DNA from 2 places in the Streptococcus downii genome. Region 1 is predicted to be linked to the other one. Evidence: predicted binding sites of a transcription regulator. Region 1 holds the regulator's gene; the other holds the start of a gene.
The links. The regulator CtsR, encoded in region 1, represses protease genes until heat stress. The targets are predictions, from matches to a motif close to TTGGTCAAAAAAGGTCAAANA.
Positions count from the first base shown of each region.

Region 2: a site for CtsR is predicted at 4,795-4,815, ahead of E2R31_RS00910 (ATP-dependent Clp protease ATP-binding subunit). Genes of this name have one in related genera too.

Region 1 covers NZ_MZNX01000006.1:366,324-377,692, forward strand. Annotated here, with positions in the region: gene E2R31_RS03675 (ATP-dependent Clp protease ATP-binding subunit) at 1-2,179, opposite strand, end outside; gene E2R31_RS03680 (CtsR family transcriptional regulator) at 2,181-2,639, opposite strand; gene E2R31_RS03685 (Panacea domain-containing protein) at 3,117-3,860, opposite strand; gene E2R31_RS03690 (nucleotidyltransferase family protein) at 3,864-4,511, opposite strand; gene E2R31_RS03700 (hypothetical protein) at 5,194-5,493, opposite strand; gene E2R31_RS03705 (ABC transporter ATP-binding protein) at 5,528-6,256, opposite strand; gene E2R31_RS03710 (ABC transporter substrate-binding protein) at 6,256-7,263, opposite strand; gene E2R31_RS03715 (ABC transporter permease) at 7,300-8,058, opposite strand; gene E2R31_RS03720 (thiamine-binding protein) at 8,021-8,311, opposite strand; TPP riboswitch at 8,384-8,486, opposite strand; gene polA (DNA polymerase I) at 8,590-11,223, opposite strand; gene E2R31_RS03730 (SH3 domain-containing protein) at 11,308-11,369, opposite strand, start outside.
Region 2 covers NZ_MZNX01000002.1:49,084-60,452, forward strand. Annotated here, with positions in the region: gene E2R31_RS00895 (undecaprenyl-diphosphate phosphatase) at 1-820, shown strand, start outside; gene dinB (DNA polymerase IV) at 855-1,916, opposite strand; gene pflB (formate C-acetyltransferase) at 2,153-4,468, shown strand; gene E2R31_RS00910 (ATP-dependent Clp protease ATP-binding subunit) at 4,866-6,971, shown strand; gene E2R31_RS00915 (S-ribosylhomocysteine lyase) at 7,029-7,511, opposite strand; gene E2R31_RS00920 (ABC transporter ATP-binding protein) at 7,797-8,504, shown strand; gene E2R31_RS00925 (lantibiotic ABC transporter permease) at 8,506-9,294, shown strand; gene E2R31_RS00930 (ABC transporter permease) at 9,294-10,016, shown strand; gene E2R31_RS00935 (response regulator transcription factor) at 10,029-10,727, shown strand; gene E2R31_RS00940 (sensor histidine kinase) at 10,694-11,369, shown strand, end outside.

The DNA of each region.
Region 1 (11,369 bases):
CGATTTCCTGCATGTGTTCGCTATCCAAGCTATGGAAGACCACCTTTTCATCAATACGGTTGATAAACTCTGGTCGATAAGCTTTTTTCAACTCTTCAAAGATTCGTTTTTCCATATTTTTCTGGTCAAAACGAATGTCTTTGGCCCCAAAACCGACCGTTTTGTCGTCACGAAGAGCCGTCGCACCAAGATTTGACGTCATGATGATAATGGTATTTGAAAAATCAACCTTGCGCCCCTTGCTATCTGTCAAGACACCGTCGTCCAGAACCTGCAAGAGGACATTAAAGATGTCTGGGTGGGCCTTTTCTATCTCGTCAAAGAGGAGCACAGAGTAAGGTTTGTTGCGAACCTTCTCGGTCAACTCCCCACCTTCTTCGTAGCCTACATAGCCCGGAGGAGCTCCATTGAGACGGCTAGCTGCGAATTTCTCCATATACTCACTCATATCAAAGCGGATAAGGGCTGATTCGTCATCAAAGAGGACTTCTGCCAGAGCCTTGGCTAATTCGGTCTTACCAACACCCGTTGGTCCTAGGAACATAAAAGAGCCAATCGGACGCTTGTGACTGCGAATCCCTGACTGGTTGCGGCGAATAGCACGGCTAATACTTGAAACAGCTTGATCTTGGCCGATGACACGTTTGTGTAGTTCAGCTTCCAAGTTCAGATATTTCTTGGCATCAGTCTGAGTCAGTTTTTGGACTGGAATCCCTGACAATCGACTCAAGGTGGTCAAAATTTCAGATTCTGTTACCAAGTCTTTATAGACAGGCACTTCTTGTTCTTTTGCGATTAGCTGGGCCGCTTGTTTCCACTTGCCATCCATCAGAGCCTTGTCAGCTGGACTCAAGTCGGATTCGTCTGCTTTCACATGCTTGGATTTGTTTTGCACTGTTGCTGCCGCTTCATCCAAAAGGTCGATAGCAGAGTCTGGTAAGTGACGACTGGTCAAGTAACGATGCGCCATCTTGACAGCTGTTTCAACGGCTTCATCTGTGATTTGCACACGATGGTGTTTCTCATAGGTCGCTTTCAAACCTTGCAAAATAGTCATGCTGTCAGCTAGACTTGGCTCTTCAATCGTAACTTTGGCAAAACGACGAGAAAGGGCAGCATCTTTTTCGATGTGTTTTTGGTATTCTTCCTGAGTGGTTGCACCAACCGTTCTCAAAGTTCCACGCGCCAAGGCTGGTTTCAAGATATTGGCCGCATCCAGAGTCGAGTCAATACCGCTTCCAGAACCCATAATGGTGTGGAGTTCATCGATAAAGAGAATCACTTTGCCATCTTCCTCTATATCCTTGATGATGTTGTTCATACGTTCTTCAAAGTCACCACGGAAACGTGTTCCCGCGACAACATTCATCAAATCAAGCTCTAACACGCGCATCTTTGCCATTTCCGCAGGTACATCCCCACTGGCAATACGCTGAGCAAGTCCAAGTGCCAGAGCTGTTTTCCCGACACCCGCATCTCCAACCAAGACAGGATTATTCTTGGTCTTCCGACTCAAAATCTGAATCATACGTGCGATTTCCTTGTCACGACCAATAACTGGTTCTAACTTGCCAGAGCGCGCTTGCTCCGTCAGGTCATGCGTGTAGTCCTCTAGACCACCACTTTGAGCTTGAGGCATACCCATCATATTGGCCATGGAACTTTGCTTGTCAGCTACTGTGCGATGACGTTGACGCAAAGCCTTGAGATCTTCTCTAGTCCAGCCAGCACGTTCTTCTAGATTGCGACGAAGAGCAGCAATTCTGACCTGATCTTTCTGGTCTTCATAAGAAAAGCCTGCTCTCTCCAAGATGCGAGTTGCCAAGGCATTGCCGTCATGCAAAATCGCATAGAGGACATGCTCTGTCCCTAGCACCTTAGCATGGACCACTGAGGCCACATACTCTGCTTCTGCAAAGAGAACCTCCAAACGATGGGAAAAGGGCAATTCCGTAAAGGTTTCGTCCTGGCTATAGTCCGTTTCAGTCAGTTCCAACGCAACCTCTTCTAAACGGTCCATTTCATAAGGATAATCATTTAGAGTCGCCCCTGCTACACTGTAACTGTGATTGGACATGGCAATCAATAAATGCCAAGACTCTAGATATCGAGCTCCAAAATGGCTTGCAACCATGTAGGCACTTTCGATACATTCATTCAATGCTTTTGAATAGTTCATCTTACTTCTCTTTTCTATCTACCTCTTGTAATAGCTGTCGGAGCATATTGGCACGGACAACTGAAGATTCTTCCCCTAGGACACGATCCGTTGCTACTGAAGTCAGCAAGGTCATCTCCTGCTTGGTCATCAAGTCCTGCTCCACCAAAAGTTGGAGAATATCCTCATAAATCTCCTGACTAACTCTCTCACCAATCGAGTAAAGCAAATCGCAGAGCATCTCGTGATGACTGGAAAACTCAATTCGCCCTATGCGAATGTAGCCTCCACCACCACGCTTGCTCTCAACCAAGTAACCTCTGCTTTCAGTAAAACGTGTCTTGATGACATAGTTGATCTGACTTGGCACAACCTGAAAGGTATCTGCCAACTGGCTCCGCTGCAATTCCACGATACCAGATTGGTCTAATATCGCCTTGATATAAGCTTCGATATGATCTGATGTATTTTTAAATCTCATAGTAAATCAAACTCCTTCTTTGAACCTTGACTATCTTTGACTATACTATCATTTAACACTCTATAAGTCAAATTTTTAAGGCTCAACCATTGGAAATACTGACTTTCTTTAAAAACAATTATGCATTAAATCGCCTTAGTTTTTCTTGAAAGTTCCTAAAAAGTCCACAAAAAAGAGCCCTAAAAAGGGCGTAATATTGACAAGTTCAGCAGGCAAGAAACTATCACGGTCAAACGTGCTTTTTACTTTATGGACGATAATTCTACTAAATCATTTAATAATTCATGTTTAAATAACTTTTTGCACTCTTTTTGAAGACCTAAATTGTATCACCTTACATTTCTACTACTCTAATTAGGTATAAGATATAATAACTCTCCTAACTAATTATTTATATTGAGTTTTCAAAACAAGTTGTATTTATTGTTGCACTTATAATAGAACCAAGAATGAGCTAGTCAAAACTAGCTCATTCTATTACCTTTCATATTTTGCATGTGAAATAATTATTTCATCTGTTATCTCACAATTTTGATATCTTTTATATACAGAGTGCCAAGGTCCGTTTTTTGAGTGAGTTAAACCGACTAATTCACTTGCTGTTAAATCACCATATTCTTCAAAAGTTTCTAAAAGAATAGGAACTACTTTTTCAAATTCTTTTACGAGGAGCATTCTGCCAAGAGCTTGGGAAAGATGAATATCCTTTAAAATATACTTTGGAGCACTATCTGTTTCTATAGTGTCTGCACCATACTTTTTAAATTTTTGATAAACCTCTTGTACGACTGGTCCATAATCATAAGCGACTATTTTTTCAGGAAATAGCCGTTCCTCATATTTTAATAGATATTTTTTATATGCTAGATAAATTAATTTTTGTAATTTTAAATGCGAGGTAGCTTGAATTGCCAAGAAGAACTTCGCAATATCAATCGCAGAAAGTTTTAAGTCTGATTTTACAATCTCTTCAAATTCTTCAAAATCCTCACAAATCATTACATCTTCAAAGAATGAATCAAACTTAAGTACGCTTTCCCACGTACTATCATCAGATGTAAATGAATGTATTCCGACATCGTCCCGCTTAATTTCTTTGAGCCGATCTAAAATACTTCTAATTTCATCGTTATCTAACTTTCCTTCTGGAGCAGTCATATGAAAACCAACTCTTTTACCTTCAGTATATGAACTGGCAACTATAATAAAATGTTGAAACATCTCTCACTCCTCCTTTTCTAAATCTGCTTGATGATAGTCTTTTGGTATTAAAGTATATTTCCGTTTTTGTTTATGTATTTTGTGAGATTCTTCGTTTGATTCAGAATCACTCACACACCAAATCTGTAATTCCCATGGAAAAAATTTATTATTGCCGTTCTTAAAATATATATGTAAACCAACATAATTACCCTCGTTTCTCATATACATTCTGTCGATAATATCTACTATGCTTTTATCCTGGTTTAAATTATTGTAAATCAACACTACATTATCTACAAGTATTCTAAAGCCTAAAAAATCATTAAGAGATTTGTTTATAGGTACTTTTCCATTCTCATGTTGAGGACCTAAATAATATTTTATTTTTTCACGAATTGACTCTGATTGCTTAATTCTATATCTAATTCCAGAATACTCTACTTGTAAGAGCAATAATTTTATAGTAAATTGATTTAACTCCGCCTTATACAGATCAATCAGTCTTTGAAATTTAGGATTTACGCCTCTCTCATCTGCTACTTTATCGATTGTTTTCTTTAAGTTGTAATTTAAAGATGGCTCCAAGCTCTTTGAGAAGTCACCATGTAATTTATTGATTCTCTTAATAATTTCAACAACACTTTCATAATCATAAGATTCTATAACCACCTTAGATAATCTCCTACCTATCTACAAATAAAATAAACACAAACGTCACATCTATCCCCTGTGTTTACCTCGATTCTTTATGATTATATTATACACTTTCTCTTAATGTACCTTTTTTTGTACATTTTGTCAATCATTTTAGTTATGTTTTTTCCTCATTTTATTATAAAAAGTATGAATGATATTTTAATGCTATTTATAATACCTGATAGATAAAAATTCTAACATACTAGAAGAATTTAAAAGTAATTGCTTAAGGTAATTAACTCAAATTTATATTTTTCCAGCTCATACATACCTACCAAATATTAGCCACAAATCACGATACCTCTAAGTTGTTCGATGTCACTTCTACCGTTCCCCCTAAAAACAATTGAAGTATGAGATTAGGTAGATTATTGACTATAGTACTACAAAATCAGGAAAATAAAAATGGAACTTAGAAAGTTTAACAATAAAATTGTAACGATTACAGACGTTGATAACCAGACCTTTGAGGGAATTGTCTTTTTGAAGATAAGGGTACTTTTGATGAAGAGTATAATGCTTTATCTGTTAAAACAGGTTTACGATGGATGAGATTGTTTGAAAATGAAATTTTTAAAGTTGAAATTGCTGATAAAATCGGCCAGTCAAAAAGCCCTTAGATTTATTTCTAAGGGCTTTTATTCTACCAGTAGTTTTAATCGTGATATGTCAATAATGCTCCTTCTCGATAACTACGAGCAAAATCTAGTAAGATTTCACTTTTGAGACGATCATACTCTGTTTTATCAATATCCAGTAATCTATAGAGTTCTTTTAAAGTATGCTTTTGTTTTTGGGAAACAATAAATAAATTATAAAATATACCACGTTTCTTTTCGTCTAGGTCACTACTATAAGAGTCTATCATTTTGACCATCTCGATAGCTTTGGTTTCAAATGCGCCTAGAGTATCTCTAAGTTTGACTAACTTCTTCAGCGACTTGTAACTTTTCAAAAAAAAGAATAATCTTCACCAACTCCCTATTTTTCTACTTATCTAATCCCAATTCAGCCAAGATTTGACGTTTATAGGCAATTTTTTGGACTTCCTTGTCTTCGGTCTGGGACCAGTCTAGTTTGATTTCAGAGACGATCTGTCCAGGTCGATTTTTTAGGATGTAGATGCGATCACTGAGATTGAGGGCCTCTTCGATGCTATGTGTAATGATTAAGGTCGTCAGCTGCAGCTGTTTGTGAATCTCCAGATACCAAGCGTGGAGTTCCATCTTGGTCATCTCGTCCAAAGCGCTAAAAGCTTCATCCAAAAGAAAGAGCTTGTGTCCGAAAAGGTAGGTACGGAGCAAGGCCACACGTTGCCGCATTCCACCACTCAATTCATGAGGATACTTGTCCCTTACGGCTGTCAACTGGAAGGTCGCAAGGATTTCATCCGCTCGAGCAATGGCTTCTGCCTTATCAACCTTTTGAATCAAGAGTGGCAGGATGATATTGCCAAGCACCGTCTTGTGTTCCAAGAGTAAATCCTTTTGCAACATATAACTCACGCGTCCCTTGGGATTTTCCTCGCCATCAAGGACAATTCGCCCAGACTGGACTTCTAAAATCCCAGCGATTAGGTTAAAGAGAGTGGTCTTTCCAACACCACTTGGACCTAGGATAGAAACCACTTCACCCGAAGTCACCTGCAGGTTGATGTCCTCTAAAATCTTTTCATCGCCATAGGCATAGCTTACGTGTTCTAGTCTAATTTCTGTCATTATTTTACAAATTCGTTAGTGAAGCCTTTGTCTGTCAAGTCTTCTTTAAGGATACCATTTTCTTTGTCCCATTTGTAGAAGGCATTCCAGCGATCAGCGTCAAATTGTCCCCATTTTTCCTTGTCACTTGCGTATTCTTTCGACAAGTATTTTTGCGATTCGATGACAAAGTCACGTTTTTCCTTGAGTTCAGGTGCATTCTTTATGAGGATATCTGCAGCTTCTTCTGGATGTTCCATGGCATATTGGTAGCCTTTTTTGATAGCTTGGATAACTTTACGAGCTTCTTCCTTGTTGTCTTTTAGATAGTCGTTGTTTGCGATGATAACGGGTGAGTAGTAGTCAAACTCCTTGACATAGTCTTTCAAGTACATAAAGTTAGCCTCTACGCCTTGAGATTTGGCAAGGATACCATCCCAACCGTAGTAGATCCAAGCAGTGTCAAAGACACCATTGGCAATTGGTGTAATCGAGTTTGAGTCGTTGTTTGGTACTTTTTCGACCTTCTCAAAGTCTCCACCTTGTGATTCTACCAAGGTTTTCAACATAGCAAGCTCAGTCGGGTCATTCCAAGTACCGTATTTCTTACCAACCAAGTCCTTTGGACTGGTCACATTGTCCGATTTACGTGAGATGATTCCTGATGTATTGTGCTCTACGATAGCGGCAACGGCAGTGATTCCTGCTCCTTTTTCCAATTTCTTAGCCATGTAGTCTTGGAAATAGATAGCAAATGGCGTCTTGCCATTAATCACCAAATCAGACGAACTTTCTTCTGGTGGCAATTTCAAATCAACATCCACTCCAGCTTCTTTAAAATAGCCTTTTTCCTTGGCTACATAAAGCCCTGTGTGGTTGGTATTTGGTGTCCAGTCTAGGATAAAGTCAATCTTTTTGAGTTCTGCTTCTTTGTTGTCCTTAGAAGCAGTTCCTTGGCCACAAGCCACTAACACGACAGCTACAAGAGCTGTTACAATCGTTAAAAACACTTTCCATGTTTTCTTCATTTTCATTTCCTCTTTTCTTTTTCTAAAACGCTCTATTTAAGTACGTTTCCATTTAATCACATATTTTTCGCTAATATCGACCAATTTCATACCCAGAAGGCTAATAATCGACACCAGAATAATAATGGCAAACATGGTATCATACTGAAACAGTTTCTTGGACTGAATCATGTAGACACCTAGTCCTTCAAAGCCTCCCAACCACTCAGATACCACTGTTGTGATAAAGGCGTAGGAGACACTGACCCTCAGACCTGCATAAAAGTAAGGCAGGCTGACTGGGATTTTAAAATGCCACAGGATTTGCCAAGGCTTGGCCCGCATCAGACTAAACAAGGTCAGCATATCCTTGTCACAGTGCCTAAAACCGTCCAAGATACTAACGATAATAGGGAAGGTTGTCGTCAAGATAATCAAGACAATCTTGGGCAAAATCCCATAACCTAGCCACAAGACCAAGATTGGGGCTATGGCAATGGTCGGAATGGTCTGGACAACCACCATCATAGGGTAGATAAGGTCATTGAGCCAAGCCAGACTATCCATGAGCACAGCCATGATACAAGCAATCAAGACTCCTAAAACTAGACCTAGCAAAGCCACTCTCAAGGTCGCCCAGCTATGGTGCCAGAGAAATTCTCTGTCACGAACAAAGGCCTGGAGAATTTCAAAGGGAGTTGGTAGGATAAACTTGGGTAAAAGTTTGAATATTCCCGCTAACTGCCAGACCGACAAGACTCCAAGAAAGCCCAAAAGACTAATGTGTCGTCTCAGTATACTTTTCAAGTTTCTCATCGATGCTTAAAATCTCTCCTATATTTATTTTGACATTGGCAAAGACATTATCCGCTTCCTGCCCTGCCACTTCTAGCGCTTCTTTGAGAATGCGCATAAGCTCATCAAACTCCCCTTCCAAGACCGTTTCAAAGGGTGTCACCACCATGGTCACGGACTGAGCTTGCAGATAGGTAATAACCTGATCAATAATAGCAATTCGATCAATCCCCTGCGATAGGGGCAAGACTTGCAAGGCAATGCTTGCTTTCATAAAAACCTCCTTTTCTCAGGCTTCCTTTTGACAAAAAGAAAACCTTTCCCATATATACGGAAAAGGTGCAGAATTCGACTAAGTATCCTTCCCTACGCTGGCATTACCCAGATCAGGTGCGGTCGAAGTTTAACACTTCCTCTCAGACTGTACACAGACTCCCGTATATTATATGAACATATGATAACGTAAATAAATGGATAAGTCAAGGAAACTGCTTACAGAAAACTATGAAAAAGAGTTTGAAGGCAAATGCTTCAAACTCTATCCTAGCTTTCTTATTTAGCCTCGTACCAAGTTGCTCCTTCATTTTCATCTGCAATGAGGGGAACACTGAGCTGGATGGCTTCTTCCATGGTTTGTTTCACTAGAGCTTTAACGGCTGCTAGTTCTGATTTCGGAACCTCAAGGACGATTTCATCGTGCACTTGCAAGAGCATCTTAGTCTGATAGCCACCTTCAACTAGAGCTTTGTCTAGCTGGATCATAGCAATCTTGAGAATATCTGCTGCTGAGCCTTGGATAGGAGAGTTGATGGCAGTTCGCTCTGCAAAACCACGAATGTTAAAGTTGCGTGAATTGATATCTGGCAACTCACGACGACGTTTGAAGAGGGTCTCTACATAGCCCTTATCACGCGCCTCACGAACAACTTCATCCATGTAGTTTTTAATACCTGGGAAGCGTTCAAAGTAGGTATCGATGTAGGCTTTAGCTTCCTTACGGCTGATACCTAGATTGTTTGCCAAGCCAAAATCTGAAATCCCGTAAACCACTCCGAAGTTAACCGCCTTGGCATTGCGACGGTCGTTTGGAGTCACATCCTCAGGACGTTCAATTCCAAAGACACGCATGGCTGTTGAAGTATGGATATCTGCTCCATCTTGGAAGGCCTTGATTAAGTGCTCATCCTTAGAGATATGCGCCAAAACGCGCAACTCAATCTGTGAATAGTCCGAACTGAGTAGTACACTATCCTCCCACTCTGGCACAAAAGCCTTACGAATGAGACGGCCTTGCTCCAAACGCACAGGAATATTTTGCAAGTTTGGATCCACACTAGACAGACGCCCTGTCTGAGTCAAATCCTGCACATAGCGTGTGTGAATCTTGTCATCATCCAAAATCCAATCCTGCAAACCAACCACGTAAGTCGATTGAATCTTAGCAATCTGACGGTAGTCTAGAATTTTCTTAACAATTGGCGCAATAGGGGCTAGACGCTCTAGCACATCCACGGCTGTCGAGTAACCTGTTTTGGTTTTCTTGGTGTATTCTAGAGGAAGGCCGAGCTTTTCAAAGAGAAGCACGCCCAACTGCTTGGGTGAGTTGATATTAAACTCCTCACCAGCCAGTTCATAAATCTCCTGAGTTAGCTTTTCAATGACAAGCTCATTTTCAGCCTGCATCTCAAGAAGGGTTTCTTTTTTGACCTTGATTCCAACAATTTCCATCTTGGCAAGGACAAAAGCCAGAGGCTGCTCCATGTCATAGAGGAGATCTAACTGTCCATGGTCACTGAGTTTTTCAAGCAAAACAGGCTCAGTCTCAACCAAAACAGCAACCTTGCGAGCTAGGTGTTCCAAGAATTTTTCCCGTTCAGGAATTGCCTTCTTGACCCCCTTGCCGTAAAAGATCTCATCATCGACTATGTAAGTCTGGCCATAAAGACTCGCAATGGTTGAGATTTCATTGTTCTCGACTGTTGAGAGTAAGTATTTTGCCAAACGACTGTCAAAAGCAGGAGCCTGGAGATTCAAGCCCAAGCGATTTAAAAGAACCTTAGCTTTCTTAAAGTCATACACTTTCAGAGGTGTTTTTTCTAAAAATTCCTTGAGAATCGGCTCCTGCAAGAGCTCAAGTTTATCTGTAGCGTAAAGTTTATCCCCACAGGACCAGGCAAAACCAACTAAGTCATCTGTATGGTAATTCTCACCAAAGAGTTCCAAGTGGAAGATAGAGTCTGCGCTCAGCATGTCTTGACTGACTTGGTCAACGATGGCGAAATCCAACCTCTCAGCCACATCCGTCGACGAAACATTTAAAGCTTGCTTGAGCTGTTTGAAGCCCATCTCATCGTAGAATTTCCCGAGATTTTCCACATCTGGGCCATTATATACCAAGTCATCAAGGCCAATCTCAATCGGTGCCTGAGTCTCAATGGTCGCCAAGGTTTTAGACAGGAAAGCTTGTTCCTTGTCATTGATGAGATTTTCCTTCATCTTAGAAGCCTTCATCCCATCGATATTTTCATAAATACCCTCAAGCGATCCGTGTTCTAGCAAGAGCTTGATACCCGTCTTTTCACCAATCTTAGTGACACCAGGGATATTATCAGACTTATCCCCCATAAGAGCCTTAAGATCAATAAACTGAGCCGGTGTGAGGCCCATTTTTTCCATAAGATAGTCTGGCGTAAAGGCCTCAAACTCAGCCACACCTTTCTTAGAAATCTCGACCACCGTATGCTCATCCGTCAACTGGATCAAATCCTTATCTCCGCTAACGATTGTCACATCAAAAGAATCCTTCTCAGCCAAACGACCTAGGGTCCCGATGATATCATCGGCTTCATACTGGGGCAGTTCATAATGGCGAATCCCAAGATGATCTAACAACTCACGAATGAAGGGAAATTGCTCACGAAACTCATCTGGAGTTTTAGCGCGACCACCTTTGTAGTCTGCATACATCTCTGTTCGGAAAGTCGTCTTACCTGCATCAAAGGCTACCAAAACATGGCTGGGCTCAACCCGCTCTAAGACATGATTCAACATGAGTTGAAAACCGTAGATTGCATTGGTATGAAGGCCATTAGCATTTTTAAACCGATCCAACTGCTGATAGAGCGCAAAAAAAGCTCGAAAAGCAACAGAAGATCCATCAATTAATAATAATTTTTTCTTGTCCATACACCCATTATAAAGGAAAGAGGGGAAAAATACCATCGGAAAGAATAGGCAAATGGTAGCGAAGTCCACTTTTTTATATTCTTTCTAGATTCTAGCTCCGTTACTGTCCACTCGATAGCCATCCACAGTGGTATTCACTGCTAAAG
Region 2 (11,369 bases), on a different contig from region 1:
AATCTTTTTTGGGATTGTTGAAGGAATTACAGAATGGTTGCCCATTTCAAGTACTGGCCACTTGATCTTGGTTGAAGAATTTGTACAATACAAGGACCAAAATGAAGCCTTCATGTCCATGTTTAATGTTGTCATTCAGCTTGGTGCCATTTTAGCAGTTATGGTCATTTACTTTAACAAGCTCAATCCCTTCAAACCTGGTAAAACTAAGGTAGAAGTTCGTCGAACTTGGCAATTGTGGTCAAAAGTTCTCGTTGCAACCTTGCCTTTACTATTGGTCTTTAAGTTAGATGATTGGTTTGATGCCAACTTCCATAACATGGTTTCGGTTGCAATCATGTTGATTATCTATGGTGTTGCCTTTATCTATCTTGAAAAACGAAATAAGGCGCAAGCCATTGAACCAACAGTGACAGAGCTAGACAAGTTGCCATATAAAACAGCCCTTTACATCGGGCTTTTCCAAGTCCTCGCCCTTTTTCCAGGAACTAGCCGTTCTGGTGCGACTATCGTTGGTGGTTTGTTGAATGGTACAAGCCGCTCTGTCGTAACAGAGTTTACCTTCTATCTCGGAATTCCTGTTATGTTCGGAGCCAGTGCTTTAAAGATTTTCAAATTTATTAAAGCAGGTCAACTCTTGAGTATTGGGCAATTATTCCTGCTCTTAGTCGCTATGGGTGTTGCCTTCGCGGTCAGCATGGTTGCTATTCGTTTCTTGACCAGCTATGTGAAGAAACACGACTTTACACTCTTTGGTAAATACCGTATTGTACTCGGTAGCGTCTTGTTGCTTTATAGTTTTGTGCGTTTATTTGTATAAGAAAAAAGCTTGAGGGAATTTTCCTTCAAGCTTTTTAAAATCCTGTCACCGTAATTCCTAGTAAACGGATACCTTTTTCTTTTTCAGCTAGTTCTTCGTAGAGTTGAAGGGCAGTTTGAGAAATCTGACTAGCGTCCTGTGTTGCTTGTGGGAGACTTTTTCGTCTAGTCAGAGTGGAGAAGTCAGCATATCGTATTTTTAGGATAATGATTTTTCCAGCTTTGTCCTGCTTGCTGAGATTGTGAGCTACCTTTTCGGAGAGTAGAGTCAGCTCTTTTTTAATGTCTTCTTCTACTTGTAGGATCTTTCCATAGGTTTTTTCCTTGCCAATGGACTTACGAATGCGATTGGACTTGACCGGCGAGTTATGAATGCCCCTTGCCTTTCGATAAAGGTCAAAACCGAGTCTGCCGAACCGATCGATTAAAGTGACTTCTGAGACGTCCAATAAGTCCGCACCAGTATAAATACCCATTTCATGAAGGCGTTCAACTGTTTTTTTGCCCACACCGTGAAATTTAGCAATGTCCATTTGTTTGAGAAAGTCTTGGGCCTGATCTGGGAGGATAACTGTCAAACCATGTGGTTTTTGATAATCGCTGGCCATTTTAGCTAAGAATTTGTTGTAAGACACACCTGCAGAAGCAGTCAGGTGTAGTTCCTGCCAGATATCCTGTTGGATGAGACGAGCTATTTTGACAGCTGACTTGATACCAAGTTTATTTTCCGTCACATCCAAGTAGGCTTCGTCAATACTCATAGGTTCAATCAAATCAGTATAGCGTTTAAAAATAGCTCGAATCTCAAGTCCCACAGTTTTGTATTTTTCATAATTTCCCGAGATAAAGACGGCTTGAGGACAACGCTCATAAGCTTCTTTAGAACTCATGGCTGAATGAACACCAAAAGCTCGTGCCTCGTAGCTACAAGTAGACACAACTCCTCGTCCGCCTGTTTGTCTGGGGTCACTCCCAATGATAACAGGCTTGCCCTTTAACTTAGGATTGTCTCTTATTTCCACCGCAGCAAAAAAGGCATCCATGTCGATATGGATGATTTTTCTGGACAAATCATTAATCAATGGAAATATGAGCATTTTGCTTCCTTTCTAATGTCATTTTTTATTCATTATACCTTTTTTTCTGAAAAAATGGAAAAGAGTACTCATTCTTTCAAATATATAACACAGATTGCGCCGATAAACAGACTGTATTAGAAAAGAAAGTGATGAAAAAGCCTTTTTTTGCTTGTTGAAATCGGTTACTGTATGGTATACTGGTCTCATGAATGTAACAGATGACTGTTACTAGAAAGAAAAATGAGGACATTAACATGGTTGTTAAGACAGTTGTTGAAGCACAAGACATTTTTGACAAAGCTTGGGAAGGCTTCAAAGGCGTAGATTGGAAAGAAAAAGCAAGTATCTCTCGCTTCGTTCAAGCTAACTACACACCTTACGATGGAGATGAAAGTTTCCTTGCTGGACCAACAGAACGTTCACTTCACATCAAAAAAATCGTAGAAGAAACTAAGGCTCACTACGAAGAAACTCGTTTCCCAATGGACACTCGTCCAACATCTATTGCTGATATTCCTGCTGGATTTATCGACAAAGAAAACGAAGTTATCTTCGGTATCCAAAACGATGAACTCTTCAAATTGAACTTCATGCCAAAAGGTGGTATCCGTATGGCTGAAACGACTTTGAAAGAAAATGGATACGAACCAGACCCAGCTGTTCATGAAATCTTTACTAAATACGTAACAACAGTTAACGACGGTATCTTCCGTGCCTACACTTCAAACATCCGTCGTGCTCGTCACGCTCACACTGTAACTGGTCTTCCAGATGCCTACTCACGTGGACGTATCATCGGTGTTTACGCACGTCTTGCTCTTTACGGTGCAGACTATTTGATGCAAGAAAAAGTAAACGACTGGAATGCAATTAAAGAGATTGATGAAGAAACAATCCGTCTTCGTGAAGAAGTAAACCTTCAATACCAAGCATTGCAACAAGTTGTTCGCTTGGGTGACCTTTACGGAGTTGATGTTCGCAAACCAGCGATGAACGTTAAAGAAGCGATCCAATGGGTTAACATCGCCTTCATGGCTGTCTGCCGTGTTATCAACGGTGCTGCTACATCTCTCGGACGTGTGCCAATCGTATTGGACATCTTTGCAGAACGTGACCTTGCTCGTGGCACATTTACTGAATCAGAAATCCAAGAATTTGTTGATGATTTCGTTATGAAACTTCGTACAGTTAAATTTGCTCGTACAAAAGCTTATGACCAATTGTACTCAGGTGACCCAACTTTCATCACAACTTCTATGGCTGGTATGGGTAACGACGGTCGTCACCGTGTTACTAAGATGGACTACCGTTTCTTGAACACTCTTGACAATATCGGTAACTCTCCAGAGCCAAACTTGACAGTTCTTTGGACTGACAAATTGCCATACAACTTCCGTCGCTACTGTATGCATATGAGCCATAAACACTCTTCTATCCAATACGAAGGTGTAACAACAATGGCTAAAGATGGATATGGTGAAATGAGCTGTATCTCATGCTGTGTGTCACCACTTGACCCAGAAAACGAAGATCAACGCCACAACATCCAGTACTTCGGTGCTCGTGTAAACGTTCTTAAAGCCCTTCTTACTGGTTTGAACGGTGGTTACGACGATGTTCACAAAGACTACAAAGTATTTGACATCGACCCTATCCGTGACGAAGTTCTTGAATTCGAATCAGTTAAAGCGAACTTTGAAAAATCTCTTGACTGGTTGACTGACACTTACGTAGATGCTTTGAACATCATCCACTACATGACTGACAAGTACAACTACGAAGCTGTTCAAATGGCCTTCTTGCCAACTAAACAACGTGCCAACATGGGATTCGGTATCTGTGGATTTGCAAACACTGTTGATACATTGTCAGCGATCAAGTACGCTACGGTTAAACCGATCCGTGATGAAAATGGCTACATCTACGATTACGAAACAATCGGTGAATACCCACGTTGGGGTGAAGATGACCCACGTTCAAACGAATTAGCAGAATGGTTGATCGAAGCTTACACAACTCGTCTACGTAGCCACAAACTATACAAAGACGCAGAAGCTACAGTATCACTTTTGACCATCACATCTAACGTTGCTTACTCTAAACAAACTGGTAACTCACCAGTCCATAAAGGTGTATACCTCAACGAAGATGGTTCTGTAAACTTGTCTAAACTTGAATTCTTCTCACCAGGTGCTAACCCATCTAACAAAGCTAAAGGTGGATGGTTGCAAAACTTGAACTCACTTGCGAGCCTTGACTTCAGTTACGCAGCTGATGGTATCTCATTGACAACTCAAGTTTCACCACGCGCTCTTGGTAAGACTCGTGACGAACAAGTTGATAACTTGGTAACAATCCTTGATGGTTACTTTGAAAACGGTGGACAACACGTTAACTTGAACGTTATGGACTTGAACGATGTTTACGAAAAGATCATGTCAGGTGAAGATGTTATCGTGCGTATCTCTGGATACTGTGTAAACACTAAATACCTCACTCCAGAACAAAAAACTGAATTGACACAACGTGTCTTCCACGAAGTTCTTTCAATGGATGATGCATTGAGCTAAGATTCAATTAGAATAGAAAGAAAGCCAGTCGATATGACTGGCTTTTTTGCGTCCTTGAAAATTCTTTTAAAAATTAGTCAAATTTGGTCAAAAAGTTATTGACTTTTACTGACTAAAGTGGTATAGTAGAAACATAAGGAAAATGAATTCCTTAGAAAACTTCATTTTCAATGATCCTATTTCTTGAAAATGTATGATAGATACCCTAGAAAGGGGTGAGGCCTATGTTAAATCTAACAGATTTTGAAAAGAAGATGATAAAAGGCTTATTTAAGAAAGAAAAACCAGAAATTATACGTAGGGTAGCTAGTTAGCTAGTCTAAAATTTTTAAAACAAAGGTCAAAGATAGTCAATATCAGAGATCGCATATAATTAAGAATAAACGAGGTAAAGAATATGAACAACAACTTTAATAACTTTAACAACATGGATGATTTATTTAACCAATTGATGGGAGGTATGCGAGGATATAGTTCTGAAAATCGTCGCTACTTGATTAATGGACGTGAAGTGACACCTGAGGAATTTGCTCACTATCGTGCAACTGGTCAATTGCCAGGAAATGCAGAATCTGATGTGCAAATGCAACAACACGCTTCAGGTATGAAACAAGATGGTGTCCTTGCTAAACTAGGTCGTAACTTGACCGCAGAAGCTCGTGAGGGCAAGTTGGATCCTGTTATCGGACGAAACAAGGAAATTCAAGAAACATCTGAAATCCTCTCACGTCGTACGAAAAATAATCCTGTTCTGGTCGGAGATGCAGGTGTTGGTAAGACAGCCGTTGTAGAAGGTCTAGCACAAGCGATTGTGAATGGAGATGTTCCGGCTGCCATCAAGAACAAGGAAATTATTTCTATTGATATCTCAGGTCTTGAGGCTGGTACTCAATACCGTGGTAGCTTTGAAGAAAACGTTCAAAATCTAGTCAATGAAGTAAAAGAAGCAGGGAATATTATCCTCTTCTTTGATGAAATTCACCAAATCCTTGGCGCTGGCTCAATCGGAGGAGACAGTGGTTCTAAAGGGCTTGCGGACATTCTCAAGCCAGCTCTCTCTCGTGGTGAATTGACCGTTATTGGAGCGACAACTCAAGACGAATACCGTAACACCATCTTGAAAAATGCAGCTCTTGCTCGTCGTTTCAACGAAGTCAAGGTCAATGCTCCTTCAGCAGAGGATACCTTTAAAATCCTTCAAGGGATTCGTGACCTCTATCAACAACACCACAATGTCATCTTGCCAGACGAAGTCTTGAAAGCAGCAGTGGATTATTCAATCCAGTACATTCCTCAACGTAGCTTGCCAGACAAAGCCATCGATCTTGTCGATGTAACGGCAGCTCACTTGGCAGCTCAACATCCAGTAACAGATGTTCATGCTGTTGAACGTGAAATTGAGGCAGAAAAAGACAAGCAAGAAAAAGCAGTTGAGGCAGAAGACTTTGAAGCAGCTCTCAATGCCAAAACACGCATTGCAGAATTGGAGAAAAAAGTCGAAAACCACACAGAAGATATGAAAGTGACTGCCACTGTCAATGATGTGGCCGAATCTGTGGAACGAATGACAGGTATTCCAGTATCACAAATGGGAGCGTCAGACATCGAACGTCTCAAGGATATGGCCCATCGTTTGGAACACAAGGTTATTGGTCAAGATAAGGCAGTAGAAGCAGTGGCTCGTGCTATCCGTCGTAACCGTGCTGGTTTTGATGAAGGTAATCGCCCAATCGGTAGCTTCCTCTTCGTAGGTCCTACTGGGGTTGGTAAGACGGAACTTGCTAAGCAATTGGCACTCGATATGTTTGGAACTAAGGATGCTATTATTCGTTTGGATATGTCTGAATACAGTGACCGCACAGCCGTTTCTAAGTTGATTGGTACAACAGCAGGCTATGTGGGTTATGATGACAATAGCAATACCTTGACAGAACGTGTGCGTCGCAATCCTTATTCTATCATTCTCTTGGACGAAATTGAAAAGGCTGATCCTCAAGTCATTACCCTTCTCCTCCAAGTCTTGGATGATGGTCGTTTGACTGATGGTCAAGGAAATACAGTGAACTTTAAAAATACGGTCATTATCGCAACATCAAATGCTGGATTTGGCTATGAAGCTAATTTGACAGAAGATGCGGATAAACCAGAGTTGATGGATCGCTTGAAACCATTCTTTCGTCCAGAGTTCCTTAACCGCTTTAATGCAGTTATCGAGTTCTCACACTTAAATAAGGAAGATCTTTCTAAGATTGTGGACTTGATGTTGGCTGAAGTCAACCAAACCTTGGCTAAGAAAGACATTGATTTGGAAGTCAGTCAAGCAGCTAAGGACTTTATCACAGAAGAAGGTTATGACGAAGTCATGGGCGTTCGTCCTCTCCGACGCGTGGTTGAACAACAAATCCGTGATAAGGTAACAGACTTCCACTTGGATCACCTAGATGCCAAACATTTGGAAGCAGATATGGAAGATGGCGTTTTGGTCATTCGTGAAAAAGCCTAACTTAAGATTTTGAGAAAAAAATAAGGAACTAGCTAATAAGCTGGTTCCTTTATTTGTTTAGATGACATGACGCTCAAAGGCATCATCTGAAATTCCTTGTTCCAGGATGAGTTTCGCCCATTCTTTAGCAGAAAAGAGGCTGTGGTCCTTGTAGTTTCCGCAAGATTCGATGGTTGTTCCAGGAACATCTTCCCAAGTAGTGGTTTCAGCAATTTCCTTGAGCGAATCCTTGATAACAGCCGCGATTTCAGCACTGGTATGACGCCCCCACATAATCATGTGGAAGCCTGTACGGCAACCAAATGGTGAACAGTCAATCATGCCGTCAATGCGGGTACGGATGAGTTTGGCCAAGAGGTGCTCGATAGTGTGAAGGCCAGCGGTAGGGATAGAGTCTTCATTTGGTTGCACCAAACGAATATCAAAATTGGAGATGACATCTCCCTTTGGTCCAGTTTCTTCCCCAATCAAGCGGACATATGGGGCTTTAACAATGGTGTGGTCAAGTTCAAAACTTTCAACAATAACTTCTTTTGACATGGTCGTTCCTTTCAGTTTTCTTCTTTCATTATATCATAAAGCCTGCTCTTGATGGAGTTTAATAAATGACTTTTTGAGACTAGCATTATAACAAAGTCTCCATACAAAACCCTCAGGATTATAAAGAAAGAATGAAGTAAAGGAAAAGAAAAACTGAGTTCTTTCTAATGAAGCTAGAGCGACTTTTGAAAGGTGGGATTAACTTTTAGAATTTTTGCTCGATCTCTGAACTAATTCTGAACTAGATTGGATATACTGGAGAAAATAAAGATAAAGGAGTTCAGTGTGGAACATATGGTGAAAATAGAAGGAGTCTGCAAGAAGCATGGCAGCAAGCAGATTTTGGAAGATATTTCTTTTACAGCTAGAAGCGGGCGGATTACAGCTTTTCTGGGCCCGAATGGTGCTGGTAAAAGCTCGACCTTGAGGATTCTCTTGGGGTTAGATCGGGCGACAGCAGGAACTGCGACTTTTGATGGACAAACCTATCAGTCAATGACTTATCCACTCAGAACGGTAGGTGCAGCCTTTGACGGCATTGGCGGTTTGCCAAATCGTAAGGTCTATGACCACTTGAGGATTATTGCGGCGAGTAATGCTATTCCTAAGTTTCGGATTGATGAGGTATTGGAGATGACTGGAATTGCTCATAAGAGGAAGGACCTCTTGTCAAGCCTGTCTCTGGGGGAAGGTCAACGCTTGGGTTTGGCTGCAGCTTTGCTGGGTGATCCTCAGTTTCTTATATTAGATGAGCCGACCAATGGACTGGATCCAAGTGGGATTAAGTGGTTTAGAAAGTTCATCCGTCAGCAGGCTGATTTAGGGAAAACGGTACTTCTATCTTCTCATATCCTATCAGAGGTGCAAATGGTGACAGATGATGTAGTCTTGATTCATCATGGGCGAATTATTGAGCAGGGACAATTGGAAGAGGTACTGCAAGATTCAGACAGTCTAGAAGATCTCTTCTTTGATTTGACAGAGGAGGTTTAAGATGAAAGAAACGATGTCCTTATTGCATTCAGAATGGTTGAAAATTCGCTCAACCAAGGCTTTCAGAGTGAGTATGGCCTTCATGCTGCTATTGGTGCCTGCTGTATCCTGGCTGGAGGGGCGACAGTATTTGTCTATTGGCTTGGATGCCACCCCTAAGACGGTTCCCGGTCTGGCAGAAGCCATTGACCCGCTGGAATATCTAGGCCTCAATGGAGCTTCTATGGCGGGCATGGTTTTGGTCATTTTAGCTGGAATTTTGGGGGCTATGGAATTTCAGTCTCATAGCTTGAGAACTAGCCTCTTGACCTGTAATAACCGACTGAAGTTGCTTGTCGGAAAACTTATGACCTTTACTTGCTTTTCTCTTGCCAGCAACTTTTTATCAATTTACTTTAGTTATTTGGTCATGCATCTGGCTTTAGGAAAGGAAGGGCTTGATCCGATTTTGCTCAATCAGGCAGCTTGGAGTTTGATTTTGTGGAAAACCTTATCTCTAACCCTCTTGGGGATCCTTTCATTTTTGTTAGGTTTATTGGCTCGGACCATGCTAGTTCCTCTGCTATTTCTCGTACCCCAGATCTATAATCTGGGAAACTACCTAGCTGCTCACACGAGTTGGGGGGCATATTTGCCACAGCCAGCAGTAGAGTTGTTTGCTGCAACGCCAACTTCCCAATATGCCAACAATCCCTTGCAAGGACTCTTGATAATAAGCGTATGGTTGCTAGTCATCGGCGTCATGGCCTCTCTGCGCTTTTTGAAGACGGATTTAGGAGGACGCTACTGATGATAAAAGCTCTGCTTAAAAGTGAATGGATTAAGTTTCGTTCTTACTATCTCGTTCTTGGTGCCGCATTTGTGGCTCTGGTAGTCGTTCCTTTTTTTCTGATGAATCTTGACTACAGTCAGACAGCAGTTGGCCAGACAAAGGCTCTGAGTGAAGCTTTGCATGCTCTCTATCTGGCGCAGCCTGTCATCGTCATCTTTACTTCCCTCTATTTTGCCCAGGAGTTTGTCAAGTCTGGGATGCGAACGAATTTTCTAACCGTATCAAATAGAAAGGCTTGGTTGGCTGGGAAATTCCTTTTTCTGGCCGTTCTGCTCTTGGTTCTCTACAGTGTCATGATAGGCAGCTGTTTCTTTGTTATGCTGGCTCGATTTGACCTAGACTTTAGCTGGCCCTTACTGGGGAAATTCCTCTATTACAGCTCTTTTGGTCTTCTCAGCAATCTTTTTCTGGCTCTTTTAGCTGCTGGCCTCGCTTTGCTCTTTCAATCTTGGGTTGTGCCGGTGTCGGTGCTATTTCCTCTCTTGATTGGTCTTAGCCGTTTATTGGCAACTTTTATCAAAGAAGCAAAGTACCTGCCCGATCTGGCTACGCTAAATCTTTTTGAGTATGAAGGGCTTCAGAATTCGATAGATCTATCAGGGTTGGGAATACAGCTGTTCTGGCTAGCTTTGATTTGGAGCTCTGCTATATTCTTGACCTTGAAACGAGATGTTCGCTAGAGGTATGCTATAATGGAAATCATGAGACAGTATCGTATTTTGGTGGTTGATGACGACCGGAGCATTTTGAAGCTGGTGAAAAATGTCCTAGAGCTCGATGCTTATGATGTGACGACGCTTGATCGAATAGAAGAGCTAGAGCTGACGCATTTTGTCGGATATGACTTGATTTTGCTAGATGTGATGATGGAGCCTGTTAATGGTTTTGAGCTGTGCTCCTACATTCGTCCTCATCTTTCGTGTCCCATCATATTTTTGACGGCCAAGGAATTGGAGGCGGACAAGGTGGAAGGGCTCTTTCGCGGAGCAGATGACTATGTTGTCAAGCCTTTTGGGACCAACGAATTGCTGGCGCGTGTCAGGGCGCATCTTCGGCGGGAGGAAAGACGTGAGGAGCGCTATTCTGAGATTGCTTCTTGTCAATTTTATCCAGAGCGCTATGAAATTATCTGTTTTGGTAAAGTCTTGAAATTTTCAGAGCGAGAGTTTAAGTTGCTGCATTTACTAGCTAGCAATCCCAAGCAGACCTTTTCAGCTGAACGCCTGCATACTTTGCTTTATCCAGAAAGCTCAGAAACACAGCTTCGTTCCATCTCAGAATACGTATATCAGATTCGTCAAAAATGTAAACAAGAAGGGCTACAAGCAATCACAACAGTGAGAGGAGTAGGCTATAGATGGCAATTAGAACCCGTAATTTCAAAAGCCTAGTCTGGACAACTAGTTTAAAAATCGTCTTTTTCCATGTTTTGATTTTTGTGCTTATAGGTTATGAATTTACGCAAGGAAGTGATCACGTTCTTTTCACCTTGTTCTTTTGGGCGGGGAGCTTGCTGCTGATTACTTTTTATCATATTTTGAAATTGCTCCGAAAAATCGACAGGGAAATAAAAATGCTAACGAGTAAGAAGCTTTTAGAAGAAAATCAAAGCCAGCTTTTTCGGATCGAGGAAATGCTCGAAGTCTATAGCGATTTACGGAGTAGCCACCAAGAAAATGCTCGTCTTCTAGAAAAAGAGCAGCAGCATAATCAGGAGTTGATTTTACAGCTATCAGCGACATCGCACGATTTGAAAACGCCCCTAACTGTGATTAAGGGGAATGCTGAGCTCTTGGAATTGGCGCAGTTAGGACAGCCACAGGCAGACTATGCTGCTGAGATTTTGCAGGCTAGTTACAAGATGGAAGAATATTGTGGCTCTCTTATTGATTACGCTAAGGCTTTTCAGATTGATTCTAATCAGTTCAGTCAGCTTTCCTTAGAGGACTTTTTGGCTTATCTCCAGGACGATTGGGCACTGTTCAGTAAACAGGAAAGCTATCGTTTTTATCTCCAAGAAGATTGTGATCTTA